Regions from separate parts of the Pseudomonas sp. CGJS7 genome, predicted to be linked through region 1. Evidence: riboswitches for the same ligand, from Rfam matches in the RefSeq annotation. Region 1 holds a riboswitch; each other region holds the start of a gene.
What was found. A riboswitch is a leader RNA that binds a small molecule or an ion and turns the genes downstream of it on or off. The one in region 1 is predicted to bind cobalamin.
Positions count from the first base shown of each region.

Region 2: linked by a shared signal. The riboswitch ahead of V7787_RS25785 (CbtB domain-containing protein) and the one ahead of btuB (TonB-dependent vitamin B12 receptor) in region 1 are both predicted to bind cobalamin.
Region 3: linked by a shared signal. The riboswitch ahead of V7787_RS05260 (TonB-dependent receptor) and the one ahead of btuB (TonB-dependent vitamin B12 receptor) in region 1 are both predicted to bind cobalamin.
Region 4: linked by a shared signal. The riboswitch ahead of btuB (TonB-dependent vitamin B12 receptor) and the one ahead of btuB (TonB-dependent vitamin B12 receptor) in region 1 are both predicted to bind cobalamin.

Region 1 is NZ_JBAMDI010000083.1:2,248-7,822, forward strand. Features, by position in the region: gene V7787_RS35050 (TonB-dependent receptor plug domain-containing protein) at 1-2,351, opposite strand, end outside; cobalamin riboswitch at 2,808-3,051, shown strand; gene btuB (TonB-dependent vitamin B12 receptor) at 3,167-5,074, shown strand; gene V7787_RS35060 (hypothetical protein) at 5,130-5,575, shown strand, end outside.
Region 2 is NZ_JBAMDI010000047.1:60,183-65,757, forward strand. Features, by position in the region: gene V7787_RS25765 (DUF1272 domain-containing protein) at 215-457, opposite strand; gene cobM (precorrin-4 C(11)-methyltransferase) at 524-1,276, opposite strand; gene V7787_RS25775 (cobalamin biosynthesis protein) at 1,311-1,697, opposite strand; gene V7787_RS25780 (CbtA family protein) at 1,697-2,383, opposite strand; gene V7787_RS25785 (CbtB domain-containing protein) at 2,393-2,581, opposite strand; cobalamin riboswitch at 2,675-2,897, opposite strand; gene V7787_RS25790 (GNAT family N-acetyltransferase) at 3,017-3,496, opposite strand; gene V7787_RS25795 (LysE family translocator) at 3,620-4,249, shown strand; gene V7787_RS25800 (alpha/beta fold hydrolase) at 4,271-5,143, shown strand; gene V7787_RS25805 (pirin family protein) at 5,240-5,575, shown strand, end outside.
Region 3 is NZ_JBAMDI010000005.1:49,965-55,539, forward strand. Features, by position in the region: gene V7787_RS05255 (DUF1624 domain-containing protein) at 1-115, opposite strand, end outside; gene V7787_RS05260 (TonB-dependent receptor) at 224-2,350, opposite strand; cobalamin riboswitch at 2,460-2,667, opposite strand; gene V7787_RS05265 (GNAT family N-acetyltransferase) at 2,823-3,392, opposite strand; gene V7787_RS05270 (carboxymuconolactone decarboxylase family protein) at 3,471-3,815, opposite strand; gene lpxO (lipid A hydroxylase LpxO) at 3,935-4,834, opposite strand; gene thpR (RNA 2',3'-cyclic phosphodiesterase) at 4,992-5,537, shown strand; gene V7787_RS05285 (TonB-dependent siderophore receptor) at 5,545-5,575, opposite strand, start outside.
Region 4 is NZ_JBAMDI010000027.1:13,979-19,553, forward strand. Features, by position in the region: gene V7787_RS17800 (hypothetical protein) at 1-205, shown strand, start outside; gene V7787_RS17805 (hypothetical protein) at 223-1,119, shown strand; gene btuB (TonB-dependent vitamin B12 receptor) at 1,371-3,254, opposite strand; cobalamin riboswitch at 3,387-3,636, opposite strand; gene V7787_RS17815 (TfoX/Sxy family protein) at 3,904-4,353, opposite strand; gene V7787_RS17820 (GAF domain-containing protein) at 4,350-4,832, opposite strand; gene bioD (dethiobiotin synthase) at 4,951-5,575, shown strand, end outside.

The DNA of each region.
Region 1 (5,575 bases):
CCGTTGAAGCCGAACGGCGAGGCGGTGTTGTAGGGCAGGTAATTGCGGGTGCCGCGCACCAGGTTCTGCTCGTCGGGGTATTCGTTGAGGACGTTGTCGCCGCCGACGGTGAAGTCCCAGTTGTTCAAGCGATAGGTGGCGGCCAGGTCGAGCGTCCATTCCGCGCCGAAGGTCTGATCCTGCAGCGGGTCGGTCTGGTGCAGTTCGGTGAACTCGCCGTAGCGGGTGGCGGTGGCGTTGAAGGTCCAGTTGCCGGTCTTCCAGTCGCCGGCGAGGAAGAACTTGTCCTTCGGCGCGCCCTTGGTGATGCGGCCGATCTCGGTGCGGCCGATGCGCACCGCGCTCGGATCGATCGCCGCCAGCCGCGGCGGGTTCGGTGCGATGTGTTCGATCTCGGTCTTGGAGTAGTTGTAGCCGGCGGTGAGGCTGAGCTTGCCCGCGCCGACGTCCCAGGCCTGGGTCGCGATCACGTCCACGCCCTGGGTCTTGGTGTCGACCGCGTTGGTGAAGTAACGCCCGCCGCCGATGCCCGGATAGCCGTTGGCCTGCAGGTAGTTGCGCACCGCGGTGCTGGTGAGGTTTTCCGACAGCAGGATGCGGTCGTCGACCTTGATGTGGTACGCGTCGACGGTGATGTACAGGCCGTCGGTGGGTTGCAGCACCAGGCCCAGGCTGTAGTTGGTCGATTCCTCAGCCTTCAGCGCTTCCGAACCCAACGCCACCGCGGCCGGATTGTCGACGCGGAAGGTGCCGATCTCATACGGAATGCCGCTGATGAAGTTGGTGGCGATCGACTGGAAGAACTGCTGCTGCAGCGACGGCGCGCGGAAGCCGGTCGAGGCGGTGGCGCGCAGCGCGACCTTGTCGGTGAAGGCGTAACGCGCCGACAGCTTGCCCGAGGTGGTGTCGCCGAAATCGCTGTAGCTCTCGTAGCGCGCGGCCAGGCCGGCGGAGAACTTGTCGCTGAAGTCGGCTTCGGCGTCGATGTACAGCGAGTAGCTGTGGCGGTCGTAATCGCCGGCGTCGCTGGCGCGGAAACCGGAGAACACCTGCGCGCCGGGAATGATCTGGCCGTTGGACGCCGGCACCCCGCCGTTGGCGTAGGACAGCGGTTCGCCGGCGCGCTGGCTGAACTCCTCGCCGCGCCACTCCGCGCCCCAGGCGAAGGTCACCGGGTACTGCCAGCCGAAATCCACCGGGCGGGTGAAGTCCAGGTTCAACACGTGTTGGGTCACTTCCAGCGCGCCGGCGTAGAACTGGGTCGGCGAGCTCGGGCCCAGGCTGCGGTTGAGGGTGTTTTCGATATCGAAGGTCAGGCCGTTGTGGCCGTAGTTGTAGCTGAAATCGATCTGGGTGCCGCCGGCGGTTTCGCTGCGCAGGCCGATCACCGCGGCGCGGTCCTTGCTGATGTTGTGGATCTGCGGCAGGAAGCCGTTGGGATAGATCGAGGGGATGTTGCGCGGGTCGGCGGCGAAGCGGAAGTAACCGTTGGAGAGCACGTCGCGCTTGCTGTAGCTGCCGAAGGAATAGAAGGTCAGGTAATCGGCGGCCTTGTACTCGCCGTTGTAGGAGATCGCGCCGCTGTCGATTTCGGGATCGCCGTAGCGCTGTTCGACCACGCCCTGGAACGGCCGCGCGCGGTTGGTCTGATCCTGATGCCCGCCTTGCGCGGCCAGATGCAGCTTGCCGTTTTCGCCGAGCTTGAGGCCGGCGTCGGCGGAGAGCTGGTACTGCTTGCCGTCGCCGGCGCTGTACTGGCCGTAACGCGCGGCGATGCTGCCGCCCGAATCGCTGCCCTTGAGCACCACGTTGACCACGCCGGCGATCGCGTCGGAGCCGTATTGCGCCGAAGCGCCGTCGCGCAGCACTTCCACCCGCTCGATCGAGGCGATCGGAATCGCGTTGAGATCGACCGGCGAGGAGCCGCGGCCCTGGCTGCCGTTGAGGTTGATCAGCGCGGTGGTGTGGCGGCGCTTGCCGTTGACCAGCACCAACACCTGATCCGGCGCGAGACCGCGCAATTGCGCCGGGCGCACCGCGTCGGTGCCGTCGGTGATCGCCGGGCGCGGGAAGTTCAACGAGGGCAGGGCGCGCGACAAGGCGGTGGCCAGCTCGACCGTGCCGGTGGCTTCCAGGGTTTCGGGAGTGATGATGTCGATCGGTGCGGTCGACTCGGCGACGGTGCGGTCGCTGACCCGGGTGCCGGTGACGATGACTTGATCCAGGGTCGTCGCTTCGCGCTGCGGGGCGCTGGACGCCTCCTGGGCGAAGGCGGCCGGGGCGGCGAGGGCGATCAGCAGGCCCAGGGCCAGCGGGTGACGGGGTCCGGCGAGCTTGCGGCGAGCGTGCATGAAGACTCCAGGTGAGGGACTGACAGCGATGTCATCCGGGTTTAACACGGTTATAACAAGTGGGTCAATAAAACGGCCAAGGTTGGCTTAGCGCAAGTAATCAAAAAGTGGTAGGCGCCACGTTTTTGGCTTTGCGCGAGGCCGCGCAGTGGCCTGCGGCTTGCGCGGGCGCGACGGTTCGCGGGCGCGGCCCAGCGGGGACACCGAAAAAAACGCCGGGTCGCATCGACTACGAACCCGGCGTCCGGAAGTGGGGGTGGTGGAGGAGGTGCCGAACCCGGCGGGCATCCCGATGCGCTCGCCGCGACTGCGTCGGCGATTGCCGGGCATCCTCGACGATCGCGACGGGCGAATGAATCGGACACGTCCGAAATGCGCCCGCTCATCCAGGCGCGTGGCCGCTGCGTGCGTCGCGACCCCACCCCATACCCTGGCGTCGGCAAGGGTGGGCGCTGTTAAGATGCCCGCGCTCAAGGTGATCGCCGACACAGTCCGGCGATTGAAACGGGAATCCGGTTGCGTCCTGGCTCTGCCAGTCCGCTCATGCCGGAGCTGCCCCCGCAACGGTAGGCGAGTCAACGCACCGCAACGGCCACTGTGCTCAGGCACGGGAAGGCGCGGTACGGGAATCGGGTCCGGCAGATCGGACCTGCGGATTCCGCTCGCGAGCCCGGAGACCGGCCCGGAGCGCGAACCGACAGGCGGAGGGCCTGGTTCTCGGGCGTCGCGCGCTTGCGTGTGCTCCCCGGCCGCTCTCCGTTTGTCCCGACCCTGTCTGGACCGCGCGGGTGAGGCGCGGCCTTGGAGATCTGCCAGTGATTGCGTCTGTTGCTTCCGTCCGTTTCCGCGCCGCCGGCGCGGGCTTGTTGCCGCGCGTGGGTTTGTGCGCGGCGTTGACCTCCGCCCTGTTCGCCGCGCACGCCGCGCCGGCCGCGGTCGATCTCGACCAGGTCGTGGTCACCGCCACCCGCACCGCCAAAACCCAGGACGCCACCCTGGCCGCGGTCACGGTCATCGACCGCGCCGAAATCGAGCGCTTGCAGCCGGCCTCGCTGCCGGACCTGCTGCGCGGCACGCCGGGCGCGTCGTTGGCCAACAACGGCGGCCCGGGCAAATCGACCTCGCTGTTCTTGCGCGGCACCGAATCCGATCACGTGCTGGTGTTGATCGACGGCATCAAGGTCGGCTCGGCCACCAGCGGCGGCGCGTCGTTGCAGGACATTCCGGTCGAACAGATCGAGCGGGTGGAAATCGTGCGCGGCCCGTTCTCCAGCCTGTACGGTTCCGAAGCCATCGGCGGGGTGATCCAGATTTTCACCCGGCGTCCGCGAGGCCCGTTCGCGCCGAATTTCAGCGTCGCCCTGGGCAGCAACCAGACCCACCGCGCCTCGGCCGGCGTCGCCGGCAAGGGCGAGCGCGGCTGGTATTCGATCAACGCCGCGCACGAGGACACCGACGGCATCAACGCCTGCCGCGGCAAGCCTTCGCCGGGCGGCGCGGGTTGCTTCACCAACTCGCCCGATCGCGACGGTTACCGCAACAGCTCGTTGACCGCGCAAGGCGGCTATAACTTCAACGAACAATGGGACGCCGAAGCGCGCGCGTTCCGCGCCGAGGGCAACAACCTTTACGACGGCAGCCAGAACAACCAGGCCGACACCGTCCAGCAAGTGCTCGGCGCCAAGCTGCGTTACCGCCCCAGCGAGCGGGTTGCGCTGAGCGCCAGCGCCGGCCGCAGCGAGGATCTCAGCGACAACTACAAGGACGGCAAGTACTCCAGCACCTTCGACACCCGGCGCCAGTTGGGATCGGTGCAGGCGGATATCGGCTTCGGCCGCAATCTGCTGACCGCCGGCTTCGATTGGCAGCGCGATGAGGTCGAAAGCAACACCCGCTATGCCCGCGACCGCCGCATCCTGCGCGGCGCGTTCGGCCAGTGGCAGGCCGATTTCGGCGCGCAATCCTTGCAGCTCAGCGCGCGCCGCGACGACGACAGCCAGTTCGGCGGCAAGACCACCGGCAGCGTGCTGTGGGGCTGGGACTTCACCCAGGCGCTGCGCCTGACCGCCAGCTACGGCAGCGGATTCAAGGCGCCGACCTTCAATGAGCTGTATTACCCCGGTTACGGCAATCCGGATCTGTCGCCGGAAACCTCGCGCAGTTTCGAACTCGGCCTGCGCGGCACCTTCGGCGAGCAGCGCAAGCAAGTGTGGTCGATCAATGCGTATCAGACCCGGATCGACGACATGATCGCTTACGACGCCTCGCGCGGCCTGCCGGGCAATGTCGACCGCGCGCGCATCCGCGGCGTGGAAGCGGTGTTGGATACGCGCTTGGCGCAGTGGGATCTGCGCGCCAGCGCGACCTGGCTGGACCCGCGCAACGACAGCCGCGGCGCCAGCAACGACAACTTCCTGCCGCGCCGCGCGCGCCAGAGCGCGCGGGTCGATCTGGATCGCCGCTTCGAGCTCGGCGGCGCCAGCGCCTTGTCGTTCGGCGCCAGCGTGTACGCCGCCGGCGAGCGTTACGACGATCTGGCCAATGCGCGCCGCCTGGGCGGTTACGCCTTGACCGACCTGCGCCTGGGCTATGCCTTCGACGCCGCCTGGAGCCTGCAATTGACCGCCAACAACGTGTTCGACCGGCGTTATGAGACCGCGGCCTTCTACAATCAGCCCGGCCGCAACTATCTGCTGACCCTGCGTTACCGCCCCGCCCGCTGATGCCGCCATTGTTCGCCGGCCGCGCCGCGCGGCCGGCTCCGACCGAGAGACGCCGATGAACGAGTTGTCCGTGCCTGTGAAAGCCAGCGTGTTCGCCGCCGCGCTGACGCTGATGATCGCCACGCGTTTCCATCACTTCGGCAGCGCCCTGCATTTGCCGGACGCGTCGATGGCGGTGTTCTTTCTGGGCGGCTTGTATCTGCGCCGGCATGCGCTGTTCGCGGCGTTTCTGGCGATCGCGGTGGCGATCGACTACATCGCCATCACCGGCCGCGGGCTGGATTTTTTCCAGCACTACTGCGTGACGCCTTCGTACGCGTTCCTGCTGCTGGCCTACGCGGTGCTGTGGTACGCCGGGCGGATGTACGCGCCGCGGATGGCCGCGCGCGGCCGCGCGGTCGCCGTCGGGTTGGGCGTGGCTTTGCTCGCGGCCAGCGTGTCGTTCCTGATTTCTAACGGCGCGTTCTATTGGTTCGGTGGCCGCTACGCCGATCCGAACTG
Region 2 (5,575 bases), on a different contig from region 1:
ACTCCTGTAGGGATGTGGTCCGCTTCCTGGAACACTCAGGAATACGTCTGCAAGTGGGGTTATCGGAAGCGCTGCACGATACGACCATTCCCGAGGTTTGGTAATGCCGAGTATAGAAGTGTTGAAATCCCCAGTGCTTATTGTTGAAAAGTCCTACAAGAAACAGGAAAGACATCACCCTGAAACAGCGGTGATGCCGGTGCTTTGCAGTTGTTCAGACGCAGGCGGCGTGCGGTTTGTGTATCCGCAGCGTGGAGGCAGGGTTGTTGGCCAATGCCTGACCGACCCGCGTCGGGCGGGCTACCAACTGCCCGGTACAATTCGGGCAGCGGCCTTGGAAGCGAGTTTCGGCACAGGCACGGCAGAACGTGCATTCGAAGGAGCAGATCATAACGTCGGGGCTGTCACCCGGCAGGTCGGCATCACAGCACTCGCAGTTGGGGCGTAGTTCCAGCATGGGCATGACTCCTGTTCGCAGGCGGGAACCCGGAGTCTGCTACGCCCGAGGCAAGGCTGGCAATGTTCAGTCGCCAGGGCGGTACAGGTGGGCATGCCCGGCACGGTACAAGGCCGATTCGGCGAACGGTGTATCCCCCAGGACGTGGCCTACCAGGATCAGCGCCGTGCGCCGGAAATCCTTGGCCGCTACGCGTTCGACGATATCGCCGAGGTTGCCGCGCACCCAATCCTGGTCTGGCCAGGTGGCCCGATGCACCACCGCAACCGGGCAGTTCGCGCCGTAGTGCGGCATCAACTCATCGACAATGCGTGACAGGTGCTTGACCCCCAGATGAATTGCCAGGGTGCTGCCATGGCGCGCCAGGTCGCCCAACTGTTCACCCGGCGGCATGGGCGAGCTGTCGCCGTAGCGAGTAAGGATCACCGTCTGCGCCACTTGAGGCAAGGTCAGCTCGCAGCCGAGCAGGGCGGCGCTCGCTGCCGTGGCGGTAACGCCGGGGATGATCTGGTAATTGATGCCCAGCGCTTGCAGGTGGCGAATCTGCTCACCGATGGCTCCGTACAGGCTGGGGTCGCCGCTGTGCACCCGGGCCACATCCTGACCATTTTCGTGTGCGCTGCGCATGGCAGCGATGATCTGTTCCAGGTGCAGTTCGGCGCTGTTGATCACGGTTTCGGCCTGGTGGCCTTCGAGCACGGCGGCGGGTACCAGTGAACCGGCATAAATGATCACCGGGCACTGGCGAATCAGCCGTTGGCCCTTGACCGTGATCAGCTCCGGGTCGCCGGGGCCGGCACCGATAAAGTAGATGGTCATGCAAAGTCCTGGCAAGAAAGAGGGGGCTAAACGCTCAGCAGGCCAGGGCGAGTGTCGCCGGGCCCAGTACCTGGCGCGTCAGCAGCAGCCTGGCCGTACCCTGCCGCTGGCTGGCCAGGGCCAGTGCCGCGCTCTCGGCTACGCCCCAGCAGCCACTGTGCCGGTGGGCAACGGCGGAACGGTGGCTGAGCAGTGGTTCATAGGGTTGCAGTTGCGCGCCATGGTACAGCACCAACGGCAAACCGAGGTGCTCTGCCAGTTGCAACAACCCGGGCTCGTCGGCCTTCAGGCTGATGCTTGCGATACCGCGCAGGTCAGCCAATGCCAGGCCCTGTTTGTCCAGGGCCTGGCACAGCAAGCGTTGCAAGGTATCCGCCGGGCAACCCCGGCGGCAGCCAAAACCGGCATAGAAGGCAGGCATCAAGCCTGGCTGGAACGGCGGAACAACCAGGCGCTGAGCAGGCCCAAGGCCAGCCAGAAGGCGGCGTTGGTCAGCCAGGAGGCGACTTTGAACTGGGTTTCCAATGCTTCAGGGGCCAGGCTTTCGTGCACCTCGGGTTGCGGTGCACCGATTACATGGGGAATGACCAGCAGCACGGCGCCCAGCGCCTTCAGCAGCCAGTGGCGGGCGAACACCAGCAAGGCCAGGCCCAGCGCTGTGGCACTGGCTGTACCGACCCACCAGGTTTGGCGTTGCCCCAGGTCGGCGGCCGCCGTACCCGGCAGTTCTGGTGGCAAGCCCAGGGTTGGGGCCAGGCAGAACACGGCGAAGCCAGCCAACCCCCACAATGCGCCGGTGGCGGCGCGTTTGGGCTCGCGAAGGCTGTACAGGGCGGCGAGGATCAGGGCGAAGCCGACCGCAACCACCAGGTTACCGCCTGTGGTGGACAGCACGCGCTGCCAGCCGTCTTCCGGCGACCAGGCTTCGGCGCTGTGTTCATGAGCGGTAACTTCGCCACCGTGTTCGTGGTGTGCGGCCGGGGCCGAGGACTCGTAGGTTTCCGCCTCCAGAATCAGCGGAGCCACCCAGAAGCTTTGCAGCAAGGTCAGCAACAGGGCTGCAAGGAGCCCGCTGAAGCCCGCAGTACGGGCAATGCGCGTGATCATCAGGCGTACTCAGTGGCAGGGGAAGGCGGCGCTGTGGCGGGTGTCGTGGGCGGCATTGTGCACGGCCTCGATGTGCGAGAACCCGGCAAAGTAGACCAGGCACAGACCCAGCAAGCTGGCACCGACGGCGATGGTTACACGCTGGCTGAGCGTAACGGGGGTAGCAAGGCTGTGTTGTTTGGCGCTGGTGACGGGCATGACGCGATCCTCTGCTTTTTGTGGGCAATGGGCGAGCGCGGCAGCCCCGGACGTGGTCGCCCAAGGGAATGCAACAGCGCCCGCCCACCGCGGGGTGTTCATGAACGCCAGGCCGGTCTCCGGGCTTGCGAGGAAGAGCTGGGCTCCTGGAACGCGTCACCTTCCCATGCCGTACTACGAGGCACAGTGGTACAGACGCTTCACTCGCTTACCGTTGCGGGGGCAGCACCGGCATTGTCCGGCCCTGCTGAAGGGCCTGGGACGCACCGGTTTCCCGTTTCACCCCCTGAGGGGCACCTGAACGCGAGGCATAAGGAGAGCATGGGGCGGGCTTGGCGTCAATGTCATACAGCGTGCGAGGCTGTCGAACAGCAGGTACGACAGGCTCAGGCCTGCAGTCTTCTTCCAGCAGGCAGAAGTGCAGAAACCGGGCGATCACCCGCGGGCGAATGCCGCCAGCTTGTCGCCATCCAGCCGGTAGCGCACCCACTCATCCTGCGCCTCGGCCCCCAGTTTCTGGTAGAAGCCGATCGCTGGTTCGTTCCAGTCCAGCACACTCCATTCCAGACGCCCGCAGTTGTTCGCCAGCGCTTCGCGGGCAATGTGCTGCAACAACTGCCGACCGGCGCCATCGCCGCGTTGCTCGGGGGTTACGTACAGGTCTTCCAGATAGATGCCATTGCGCCCGAGCCAGGTCGAGTAGCTGTAGAAGTACACGGCAAAGCCAATTGCACGGCCATCACGCTCGCACATCAGGGTGTGCACAGTGCTGCCTTCGTCGAACAGGCTGTGCTCGATGTCGGCAAGGGTGGCGACCACCTCGTGGCGCGCGCGTTCGTACTCGGCCAGTTCGGTGATGAAGGTGAGGATCTGCTCGGCATCGGTACGAACGGCAGGGCGAATGGTGAGGCTCATGGTGACGGCTTCCTTGATCCGGATTGTCGGTACAGTGATGTGTATCTGCGTAATTTAATCGAACTGTATCGGTTGCTGGGAGTGGCGCTCCGTTAGTGTGACAGCACCAATAAAGAAAGTGGAATGCCCGCCATGCTTGCCTCTGCCGACCTGCTGACCGCCTTTGTGCTGTTTGCCTTTGTGTCTTCCATCACCCCGGGCCCCAACAACACCATGTTGCTGGCCTCGGGGGTGAACTTCGGCGTGCGCCGCTCGGTCCCTCATGCCTTGGGTATCAGTTTTGGTTTCATGATGATGGTGCTGGCCGTCGGCCTGGGGCTGGGTGAGGTATTCAAGGCCTGGCCACCCCTGTACACGGTGCTGCGCTACGCTGGCGCCGCCTATCTGCTGTACCTGGCCTGGAAGATCGCCACTTCCGGGCCGGTCGGCACGGCCGCGTCCAGTGCCCGCAAACCGCTGGGCTTCTGGGGTGCGGCGGCGTTCCAGTGGGTCAACCCCAAGGCTTGGGTGATGGCGGTAGGGGCGATTACCACCTACACGCCAGCGCAAGGCTATGTAACCAACGTGATCGTCATTGCGGCCTTGTTCGCTTTGGTCAACTTGCCCAGCGTGGGGGTATGGGTGATGTTCGGCAGCGCCCTGCGCAACCTGTTGCAGAATTCGCGCTGGCTGATGCTGTTCAATGTCGTGATGGCCCTGTTGCTGGTGATTTCCCTGTACCCGCTGCTATTTGTAGAATCAGCGTTTTCCTGACCCCGAGAGTACAGTAAGCCGATGCAGTTGATTCCCTGGTCCCACGAATGCGCCGAAGGTTTCACCCTGCGTGGCTGGCGAACTCCGGCCAGTGGCAAACCACTGCTGCACTTTCTGCATGGCAACGGCTTCTGTTGCCTGGCCTACCAACCGTTGCTGATGCGCCTGGGCGAGCATTTCGACCTGTGGCTCTGCGACGTTCAGGGGCATGGGGACAGTGATCATGGTGGGGTGTTTCGCGGCTGGAACCGCACCGCTGCCCTGGCGGTGGAGGCCTTTCAGGGCGGACGTGGCGAGTATGGCGACGTACAGCGGTTTGCCGCAGGGCACAGCTTTGGTGGCGTGCTCACGGGGCTGATTCTGGGCAGTGAGCCGCAACTGTTCGCACGTGCCGTGCTGCTCGACCCGGTACTGTTCAGCCGACGCATGATCGGTGTGATGGGGGCGGCAGCCCTGGTCGGCCTGCATCAGCGTCATGCCCTTGCCCGCAAGGCCGCCAGCCGCCGCAGCCACTGGCCCGATCGCGAGTCGGCGTTGGCCTCGCTGGAAGGGCGCGGCATCTTCAAAGGCTGGACCCATGCGGCACTGCAGGCCTATGTCGAGCATGCCATCGGTGATTGTGGCGAGGCCGTGGTGCTCAAGTGCCGGCCCAGCCGTGAAGTGGAGATCTTCAGCTCATTCCCTAAACGCATGTGGGCCAGTCTGGCCGCAATCACGACACCGACACGGGTGTTGTATGGCGAAGACACCTATCCCTTCGTGCCACACTCGGTGAATCGCCTGGCGCTGCTGAACCGCAATGTGACCGCACGGCAAGTTCCCGGTGGGCACTGTTTCATGCAGGAAGACCCGGCCATGGCGGCCGAGCAGGTGCTCGATTTCTTGCAAGGTTGACTGTTCCGCACGTGGGACGATGCATGCCATTTTAGCCAGCTACCGCGTGATTGGCATCATTGATAAGGTTATCTCAGCCAAGAGAGGAGCCTTCTCATGAAAACGATTCTGGGTATTCACCGCAGCCCCCACGCCCATTGGGTGGGTGATGGTTTCCCGGTGCGCAGCCTGTTCACCTACGACAACCTGGCCAGCCGGATCAGCCCGTTCCTGCTGCTGGACTACGCCGGTCCGCATGATTTCACCCCGACCCGAGCACGACGCGGCGTAGGCCAGCATCCGCATCGCGGCTTCGAGACCGTGACCATTGTCTACCAAGGTGAACTGGAGCACCGTGATTCCACCGGTGCTGGCGGCTTGATCGGTCCAGGTGACGTGCAGTGGATGACGGCGGCCAACGGCATCATTCATGAGGAGTTTCATTCCCCCGAC
Region 3 (5,575 bases), on a different contig from region 1:
GGAAAGTCTCGCGGACATGGTCCAGGAGCATGAACAGGATCACCAGGCCGCGCAGGGCATCGATGCTCTGCAGGCGCTGGGTGATCAGAGTGGGCGTGGCGATGGCGCTTGTCATGGGTGGACGCTAATAGTAATGAATTTCATATAGAACGTTATCTTATAACCAGCAGATGAAGGGTTGGTAGCGGTTTTTGTGCATCGGTGCTGTGAAGGGGTATTCAGGTCAGAAGCTGTAATCCACCGTCGCGAAGTACGACCGCGGCATCCCCATCAACCACTGCTGGCCGCTGAACGCCGACTGCACATACTCGCGATCGAACAGGTTGTTCAACTGCAACCCCAACTTCACATCCGGCAACACCTGCCAGGCGATGTTGGCATCGACCACGGTGTACCCGGGGGCGCTCTGGGTATTGGCGGTATCGGCATAACGCTCATCCACATAGCGCGCCCCAATGCCGGCCTCCACCTGCTGGCCGAAGCCTTTGCTCAACCAAAGGTTGGCGGTACGCCGTGGCACGTTGGCCGGCCGGTTGCCTGCCCGGTCCTGCGGCATGCCGCCGACCATTTCGTCGAAGTCGTCGTACTTGGCGCGTACCAGCGATGCGTTGGCCGATACCTGCCACTGATGGGCCAGGGCCAGCTCCAGCGTCGCTTCCAGGCCATCGGAGGTCTGCTGCCCGGCTTGTTGCTTCTCGTGCGTGATCGGGTCGTCCACCAGCAGCTTTTTCTTGACGATGTGGTAGGCGGCAAGCGTCCATTCGCCACGTCCCTGCCAAAAGCGCTGCTTGAGGCCTGCCTCGGTCTGCTTCGCCTCGGTCAGGTCATAGTTCATCTGCGCGGGGCTGAGGCTGATGAAGTTGTTGACCCCGTCCTCGCTGGTCGAGTACTGGCCGTACAACGACAGGTCGTCGTTGAGTGCGTACACCAGCCCGACGCGCCAGTTGCCCCCTTGCAGGCTGCGATCGCTGCGGCTGTCGTTGGTCAGGTTGTCGCGGTCGATGTGGTTCTGGTCGCGACGCACACCGGTAACCAAAGACAGGCGGTCGCTCAATTGCAGGCGGTTTTCGGCAAACAGGGCAAAGGTATGGGTGGTCGAGAGCGTTTGCGGCCGCAACGGCGAGGCGCTATGAAACCAGCCTGGCTGTGGCTGCCACGGGTCGATGTAGTCGCCGCCCACATCGTTGTAGGGTGAATTGCTGTCGACGTTGAATCGCACCTTGTTGTACTCGGCACCGAGTACGGTCTTGCTGGCCAGGCCGAACAGGCTGTGGTCGAAGGTGAAGGTCTGGCGGTCACCGAACTGTTCCTGGTTGTGCTTGATCTCCAGGTAGCTGCCGCGCAGCAGCTGCTCACGCCCGGTGTCCCAGCTGTAGTCCTCGGCGTTGCGCCAGTGGCGGCGGCTTTTGATGTAGTACAGCTGGTTGCTGGCGCTGAGCTGGTCGTTCAGCGCCCAGTCGGTCGTGAGCCGGGTCCATTCATCAACGTACTGCTGCACGTCGTTCTGCACGTTGTAGTTCTTCTTGCGCAGGCTGCTGCGGTAGTGGCCGTCGATCAGCGGGGTACCGTAGTAGTTGGCAGGTTGTGCATCGCCGCGGTCATGGGCCAGCGTGAAGCTGAGGTCATCACTGGCATCGAAACGCAGCGCGGCGCTCAGGGCCAGGCTACGTGAAGTGGTGCGGTCGACCCAGCCATTGCCGGCCTGTTGGTTCAGCGTCAGGCGGTAGCTCAGGCGCTCGCTGAGGCTGCCGCCGCTGTCCAGGCCGAGCTGCTGTCGGTCCCACGAGCCGTAACCCAGGCGCAGGTGGTTGCGCACCTCGCCGGCAAAAGGTTTTTTCGGGATCACGTTGATCACTGCGCCGGTGGCGCCTTCGCCATGCAGTACCGAGGCCGGGCCGCGAATCACTTCGATGCGTTCGACCATCCACGGGTCGACCGGGAAGGTCTGGGTGCCGGCACCGGTGTACAGGCGCGCGCCGTCGAACAGGGTCATCACCGAGCTGTGGCCGGCAAAGCCGCGGGCAGACAGGCCAGTACCGCCGTCCCCCGGGGAGCCGACGAAGGTGATGCCCGGCGAGCGGGTCACTGCATCCTGCACCGTGATGTTGTTGCGCTGCTGAATCTGCCGTTCGCTGATGCTGCTGGTGCTGGCCGGTGTTTCCAGGGCGCTGAGGCCAAGGCGCGAGCCGGCCTGGGTCGGCGTGGCCAGGTCGATGGCGCGGCTGTCCTGGGTGTCGGTGATGGCCGTGGAAGGCAGGGCCAGAGGTTGCGGGTCGCGGTCATCAGCCAGCGCCGGCAGGGCGACGGCCAGGCAGGCCGCCAGGGGGTGAAGCTTGAACATACGGGACATGTCGTTCCACTGCTGCAGGAATGAATGGATCCCGGTGGAAAACACGCAAAGGCGAACCATGCAGGCAGGCGCGCGCACGGATTCCGGCCTGCGCCCGCCCACCGCGGGTTGCCAAGTGAAGCTCCAGGCCGGTCTCCGGGCTTGCGAGGGGCATGAAACCTTCACCTTCCCATGCTTGAGCACAGTGGTATCTCGAAGGGTTCGCTCGCTTACCGTTGCGGGGGCAGCACCGGACTTGTCGTGGGCAACACGACGCACCGGTTTCCCGTTTCACCCTGCGCGCGGCGGCGCAGGGCACCTGAAACTGGCGCGCATCTGACCACTGAAATGCTGGGGCGTCAAATGTTGGCGTGCTGTGAATGCTGAGAAAAAACAACAGGTTGTGCGTTCTTGGGGTGCCGATACCCCTTTGGCAAGAACATCAGGCCCCAGCGTGATGAGCTTGCCGGGAAGGCAGGCTTGCCTGAGATGGCTAGCGCCCGCGGCGCCGCGATACCCGTGCCTCGATGTTCTTGCGCCCGATCAGCAGGGGTGGCTTTTCCACCACCGGCTCATCCGCCAGCCACTTGTACATCACCAGGCAGTCCACCAGCCCCAGGCGGGCATGACGGTAGGCCTTGGGCAAACGGCCGACTGTTTCAAAGCCCAGCTTGTGCCATAGCGCCACGGCCACTTCGTTGCTAGCTACCACCGAGTTGAACTGCAATGCCAGAAAGCCTTCCTGGCGCGCCAGCTTTTGCGAGTGTTCGCACATCAAGCGCGCTACGCCCCGGCCGCGCGCCTGTTCGCAGACCATGTAGCCGCAATTGCCCACATGCGCACCAGGCCCGGCAGCATTGGGCTTGAGGTAATACGAACCCAGTAGCTCGCCATCTTCTTCGGCCAGCAGCGTGTGCAAGGGCAGCTCCAGCCACAGCTGGCGCGCCTGTTCGAAGCTCAGGGCCGGGTCGAAAGCGTAGGTTTCACGGGCTTGGACAATGGCCTGGAAGGTGGGCCAGAAACGATCGAAATCGTCCGGCGTCATGGGGCGAATGTGGATCATGCGGGTTCCTGCGCGGGGTGAGCCGCTCAGTCTGGGTGGCGCGGCGCCGTCGCGCAAGGGCGGCGACGCCGTTTGTGCTCAACCGTTGGCCTTGCCCACCGCGTCCATTGCACGGGCGGAGTACACCAGCGCGGCACCGGCGTTCATGGCCACGGCCACGCCGAGGGCCTCGGCAATTTCCTCGCGGCTGGCACCCGCTTTGACGGCCTGCTGCGAATGCACGGCGATACAGCCGTCGCAGCGGGTGGTCACAGCCACGGCCAAGGAAATCAGCTCGCGGGTCTTGGCATCCAGGTGGTTGGTCTTGGCGCCTGCACCGCTGGCGGTCATGTAGCCGGCTACGGTGTCGGGTGAGAGTTGCTTGAGATCGCCGATGCCGGCCATCAACTGCTTACGGTAGGCGTCCCAGTCCATCATGCTCATCGTCTTCACCTTGGGGTGGTTGCGAGTGGAGCTTTCAGGCTAGTCGAAACGTGGCACGTGCGAGGCGGTACTTTGGTGGGTAAACGCAGGCCACTCGTACAGTGGCCTGCGTTGCGCCTTCAGATGTAGATGAACACCAGCACCAACGCCGCGACCACTGCCCATTTTTCCAGGTAGTAGCGCATGCGGTTGCGCTTCTTCAGCGCCTTGCCACGCTCGCGGATCTTGTAGATGCGGGTGAACAGGCGGTTGATGCCACCGGTCCTGTCGCTGGCGTCGTTGGGCGCAGCGGCAGCGGCCATCACGTTGCGGCTGAACCAGCGGTTGAACGCGGTTGCCCAGCGGTACTTGAGCGGGCGTTCGACGTCGCAGAACAGGATGATGCGGTTGTGCTCGGTGGTGTTGGCTGCATAGTGGATGTAGGTTTCGTCGAAGATCACCCCCTCACCATCGCGCCAGGCGTATTTCTCGCCGTCCACGTCGATGTAGCAGCCGTCGTCATTCGGCGTGTCCAGGCCCAGGTGGTAGCGGTACGAACCGGCATACGGGTCACGGTGGCGCACCAGCTTGGCTCCCGGAGGCAGGGTGGCGAACATGGCGGCCTTGACCGTGCCGATGCCTTGCAGCAGCTCGGTCGTGCGTGGGCAAAGGGCCATTGCCGACGGGTGGCTTTCGCCATACCACTTCAGGTAAAAGCGCTTCCAGCCGGTCTTGAAGAACGAGTTGAAACCGACGTCATCGTAATTGTCGGATTTCTTGATTTCGCCTACGTGCAGCAACTGGCGGCCTTCCTCACGGATCTCCTGCCAGTGGTCCTGCAGCGGTTTCAGTTCCGGAAAGGCCTCGACCGGCAGGTAGGGCTTGGCCGGGTGTTTGGAGAACAGGTACAGGAAGCTGTTGATCGGGGCCAGGAAGCTGGAGTGGTCGCCCAGCTGGCGAGTCAGCTTGTGGCGAACCCGACCGCGCAAGTGAACATAGGCGATCGAGAGGGCGAAGATAAGTACGAGTGCAATTTTCATGGACGTTTACTTGTCGAAAAATGGCCATGCGCCATGGCATGAGCCCGCCAGCATAAACAATCATGGGGGCAGTTTGTACTTATTGTTATGAAACTGCGGGGCGACATTGGTGTAATACCTACCGTCTTGCGCAAACGTTTCATGTCAGGGAGTTTGTATGGTTCAGGATATACGTCCCAGCGGTAGCCCGTTCAAGCGGCTGTTCTTCGCCTTGCCGGTCAGCGACGCCCAGCGCCGTGACCTGGCCCAGTGGCGGCGCGGGCTGAACCTGCGCAGCGGCAAGCCGGTGCCGACGGCCAACTTCCACGTCACGCTGCTGTTCCTCGGTGATGTAGATACCGCCCAGGTGCCTGCGATCTGTGCGGCAGTCGATCAACTGGCGCTGCCGGCCAGGGCACCGCGGCTTCTGCTTGACCGCTTGCAGGTGTGGCAGCGGGCCGGCGCGCTGGTGCTGGAGCCACAGCAGACACCGCCAGCCCTGTTGCAACTGGTGTACGGCTTGCAGCAGGCACTGCTGCCGTTGGGGGTGGAGGCGGCCAACCGTGAGTATCGGCCACACTTGACCCTGTCCAGGGATTACCGCGGGCAACCACCCGAGGCCAGCAGCGCGCCGGAGTTCTACCTCAGCGCGCGCCACTTCACGCTTTACGAGTCACGCAAGGGCGCTTACCGGCCCTTGGCGCAGTGGCCGCTGGCAGGCTGACCCAGGGTCAGAGTTGCGGGGTGTATTTCACCGTCAGC
Region 4 (5,575 bases), on a different contig from region 1:
CTGGTTCACCTTCGCCAAGGCGATCTTCCGCGACGACGCGCAAGTGAGCGCGCGCCTGCGCGGGCTGGGCGAGGGCGCGTCGGCGCAGGTGTACGAGGCATTGGCGAGCGGACCGGACGATGGGCGCTGGCGTCACGGCATGGTCGGCGTCGGCGCGGACATCGCCGGCAATGCCTGGGTGCAATGCGGCGTGCGGCCGACATGAGCGGCAGGGCGCAGCGGATGCGCCGTGTCGATCCGAGTGCGGCCGGCGGTGCTTGCCGTGGCGCTCGTATCGACTTGGCTTGCGCGAACGATGCCATCGCCGAGACAAGACCGCGCGTCGATGCAGGTCGCGCGTACCTGCTCGAAAGCCAGGTGAGCCAGGGTGGCGCCCGCCACCGCGACCGCAACGGTTTCGTCACCGCGCTGGCGGTGCGCACATTGCGCCAACGCGGACTGGCGGTGCCGGGCGCGATGCTCGATGCCTTGCAGACCTGCCGCTCCGCGCGAGGCGGTTTCCGCTTCTGGCCCGAAGACGCGCGACCCGATTGGGCGCCGGACTTGCCCGACGACGTCGACGACACCGCGATCATGGCCTTGGAACTGCTGCGTGCCGGCCGCATCGACCTGGCCGACGCGCGCCGCACCGCTTGCATGACCATCGCGCGCCGGCGCATCGCGCGTCTGCCGATGCTGCATCCGCCGTGGCTGCGGATCGGCACCTTCGCCACCTGGAGCCGCGAAGGCGCGCTGTTCGATCTGGTCGATTGCACCGCCACCGCCAATGTTCTGGCCTTTCTCGCCTCGATCGATCTGTCGCACCTGCCCGGCGTCGCCGAAGCTACGGCGATGCTCGATGCGGCCCTGCGTTGGGCCGGTGACGACGAACTGCGTGCGAGCAGCCTGTCGCCGTTCTATCCCGAACCGGCGGAGTTCGTGCTGGCGTTGGAACACGCGGCGCAATGCGGCGCGCAGGGATTGGCCGAGTTGCACGCGCGGGTCGCGTCGACGGCTTGGGGCGCGGATGCGCAAAGCCGCGTCGCGAACCCGGAGCATCGCTTGTGTTCCAGTCCCTACGGCGTGGCGGTTTGGCGTTCGCCGGAACTGGCGCGGTTGCGTGCGTGGGCTTGGCGGTAAGGGCTGGTGGTCGAACGCGGCGGTGGCGTGACTTGCGCGATCGTTGTCGATTCGCGGTCGCAGCTCGCGCAGCTCCTACAGGGCTGCGGGCAAAATCACGAAATAGGCACATGGCCTACCTGTAGGAGCGGCGCGAGCCGCGACCGCGCCAATGAAGCTACCGCGCCGGTGCGATCGCAGTTCCTGCACAACGATCTTCGAAAAAAAAGCCCGGCCTAAGCCGGGCTTTTGCTTGAACGCTCGCCGCCGAATCAGGGCTTGGGCGCGTAACGCAAGGTCACGAACCACTCGCGGCCGGGCTGGTTGTAGTACGACACGGTTTCGTACTCGCGGTCGAACACATTGGCCACCCGCGCCTGCAGGCTCAGCGCATCGGTAAAGGCGTATTCGGCGCGCAGATCCAGGGTGCCGTAGCCGCCGACGCGGACGCTGTTGGCGACATCGTCGTAACGCGAGCCGTAGCCGACCGCGGTGGCGCCGACGCGGAACTTGCCGAAGGCGCGGTCCAGGTCGATGCGGGCGCTGTGCTTGGCGCGGCGCGGCAGGTCGTTGCCGCGGGCGAAGCCGACGCGGTTCTCGGTGTCCAGCCAGCTCGCGCTCGCCGCCAGGGTCCACTCGGCGAAGGTGGTGTCGATACCGATCTCGGCGCCGCGCATGCGCGCGCGTTCGATGTTGTTGGGCAGGTTGATCGCCGAGTCGAAGGTGATCAGCTCATCCACGCGGGTGTCGAAACCGTCGATGCGCGCATTGAAGTTGTCGCCGCGGTAGGCCAGGCCGATTTCCCAGGTCTTGGATTCTTCCGGCTTGAGCTGGGCGTTGCCGAAGAACGGGTAGTACAGCTCGTTGAAGGTCGGCGCCTTGAACGCGGTGCCGTAACCCACGGTGACGCGCCAGTTCTCGGCGAAGTTCAGGCCCCACGCGGCGCCGCCGGTGGTGTGGCCGCCGAACTGCTCGTTGTCGTCGCGGCGCACGCTGGCTTCGAACGACTGGTTGCCGAAGCGGCCCTGGTACTGGACGAAACCGGCCTTGTTGTCGCGTTCGATTTCGTCGTAAGTGGTGTTGCTGTCGACGCGGTCGCGCAGCCAATCGAAGCCGGCGGTCAACACGTGGCCTTCGAAGAGGTTGAAATCGGCCTGCAAGGTCGCGCTATCGCGATCGGTATCGAAGAAGCCGATGCGCTGCTTCGGAGAAATCCCGGCCGGCCCGACGGCCGTGCCCTTGAGGTCGTAGTTCTGCGAGGAGTCCACATTGCGGCCGGCGCTCAGCTGCACATGCACCGCCTCCGACGGACGCCAATCGAGCTTGCCGCCGATCACTTGCTGGACCGTTTCGGAGTAGTTGCCGAAGTCGCCGTCGTAGGAGTTCTGGCCTTCCGCGCGCAGCGCCTGACCTTCGATGCTCCACTGCTCGTTGAACTCGACGCCGCCGCGCAGCGACAGCGCGTGGCTTTCGTAGCCGTCGCGATCGGGCTCGGTGGTGAAGCAGCCGGCGAACACCGGGAAACCGGCGCCGCGGCAAGCGTTGATGCCCTGGGTCTTGCGGAAGCTGTAGTCGGCGCCGAACCAGTTGCCGCCGCTGCGGCCGCCGAAGCCGCTGCCGAACTCGACCGTGCCGTTGCTGCCGCCGCCGGCGTGCACGCGCGGGGCGAAGCCCTGCTGCTCGCGACGGGTGAACACCTGGATCACGCCGCCGATGGCGTCGGCGCCGTACAGGCTCGAACGCGGGCCGCGCACGATTTCGATCCGGTCGATCAGTTCCAGCGGCAGATCCTGCAGCGCGGCCAGACCCGAGGTCGGCGAACCGATGCGGATGCCGTCGACCAGCACCAGCACGTGGTCGGATTCGCTGCCGCGCAGGAACAGCGTGGTCAACTTGCCCTGGCCGCCCTGGTTGGCCAGGGTGATGCCGGCGCGGCCGCGCAGCAGGTCGTTGAGATCGCGCGCCTGGCTGCGCTCGATGTCGGCGCGGTCCAGCACTTCGACCGGGGTCAGCAGATCGTTGACGCTGACCGCGGTGCGGTTGGCGGTGACCACGACCTGATCCAGGTCGGTGGGCGCGCCGGCGGGCGCGGCGACGGCGGTGGCCGGCAGCGCGAGCGCGCAGGCGATGGCGAGGGACAGGTTCAGGCAACGCATGTGGGGACTCCAGCGCACGCGCGATCCAGCGCGCGACGAAAACGGCTAATGGGCGGCGGCGGGGAAGGGACGTGCGGGCAGGCAAGGCAGCGCGCGAAGGCGCTGTAGCCGCCGCAATGCCCTCCGCATCGCAACCTGTGGCGCGTCGAGGCCGGTCTCCGGACTCGCAAGCGGAACGGCGCGGGCCGATTCCCGGGCGCGGCGCCTTCCCGTGACTGAGCACAGTGGCGGTGGCCGCGACCTGACTTGCTTACCGTTGCGGGGGCAGTGCCGGAATGGGCGGGGCGGGTCGGAGTGTCCGACCGGACCTTGGCGCGTCACCGGCTTCCCGTTTCAACCCCGGCGGCTGGGCCGTGGGGTCACCTCGAAGCGGGGCGCAGTGTACGCGATGTGGGGGCGGGGCGCCTGGCGGCCTTCACCCCAACCCACGCCCCGGCCCGAACGCATAGCGTTCGGGCGTTCGGTGTCGCGCGAGCCAATGGCTCGTAAGCGCGACCCCTCACCCCACAAGCGGGAGAGGGGCTTAGAGCGCAGGGGCGAGGGATCGAGCCCTTTTCCCGCTTGCGGCGCCCGAAGGGTGTGCAAGGCTGAGAAGGTGCCCCGAAAGGGCGGATGAGGGCCGGCGGACTCGCAGCGCAGCCCCACTACTTCAATCGTTGCGATCATCGTCGCTGTGCTCGTCGCGCCCATCGTCGTCCGACGGACCATCGCCTTCATCGCCACGATCCTCGTCGTCGCGACCGAACCCGCCACCGAACCCACCCGGCTCATCGAACCGCTCTTCCTGCGCATGCACCGTAGTGCGCACCGGCGCGGCCGCCGGCTTGTTGCGCGGCGCCGGCAACAGCGCGGTGGCGGCGTCGGCGGCCAGGATCAGCTCCTGCCGGCGCTCATCGCTGATCTCCTGCCAGTGGCAGTCCAGCAGCGCGCCTTCGATCGCGTAGAGCAGGTTCAAGGTCGGCTTGAAGCCGGCGCGCTTGACCCGCATGAACGCCTCGACCGTGCCGACCGCGGCGATGTCCTCGTGCGTGCGCAGCCCGACCTGGCGCAGCCAGGCCGCGCTCTTGGGGCCGATGTTGCGCATCTTCGGCGCGCTCATGCCAGCGACTCCACATACACCCGCGCCAGCGCTTCCAGCCCGGCCTGATCGTCGGCGTCGAAACGCGACGGCACCGGGCTGTCCAGATCGAACACGCCGAGCAACTGGCCGTCGCGCAGCAACGGCACCACCACTTCCGAACGCGATGCCGCGTCGCAGGCGATGTGGCCGGGGAACTCGTGCACGTCGGCCACGCGCTGGGTCTGGCGGCTGCTCGCCGCCGCGCCGCACACGCCCTTGTCCAGCGGAATGCGCACGCAGGCCGGCAGGCCCTGGAACGGACCGACCACCAGTTCGCGGCCGTCGTAGAAATAAAAACCGACCCAGTTGAGCTCGGGCAGGGACTGATTGACCAGCGCCGACAGGTTGGCGGCGTTGGCGATGCGGTCGCTCTCACCGTCCAGCAGCGCGCGCGCTTGCTCGACCAATTGGGCGTACTGCTCGGACTTACCGCCCGAAAGTGTGGAGGCTGTAAACATCTTCGGAGTGTAGCAGCGGCGCTCGCCGCGACTACCATGGCCGGTCGGCGGCGCCGAAAAGCGCGAGGTCAGTCACACGCGCCGCCGGTTCCCGCCGCCCTCTCAGCGAATCCTGCCTATGTCCCCGTCTCAACCGCTCCCGCGCGGCCTGTTCGTCACCGGCACCGACACCGGTATCGGCAAATCCATCGCCAGCGCCTGCCTGCTGCACGCCTTGCGCGCCGGCGGCACGCGCGCGGTGGGGATGAAGCCGGTCGCCAGCGGTTGCCAGGCCAGCGATGAGGGCTGGCGCAACGAGGACGCGTTGCTGTTGCAGGCGGCCAGTTCGCCGACGCCGCGCTACCAGGACGTCAATCCCTACGCCTTGCCGCAACCGTTGGCGCCGGAAATCGCCGCGGCCGAAGCCGGCGTGGAGATCTCGCTCGACATCATCGTGCAAGCGCACGCGCGCCTGGCCGCGCTGGCCGAAACGGTGGTGGTCGAAGGCGTCGGCGGTTGGGCCGCGCCGATCAGCGCGGGGCTGGATCAGATCGATCTGGTCCGCGCGCTGCGCTTGCCGGTGGTGTTGGTGGTCGGCTTGCGCCTGGGCGCGATCAATCACGCCCGGCTAAGCGTGCGCGCGATCCAGGCCGACGGCGCCGAGTTGGTCGGTTGGATCGCCAACGGCATCGATCCGCACATGGAGCGCAGCGATGAGAACTTCGAGATTCTGCGCAAGCGTTTGCCGGTGCCGTGCTGGGGGC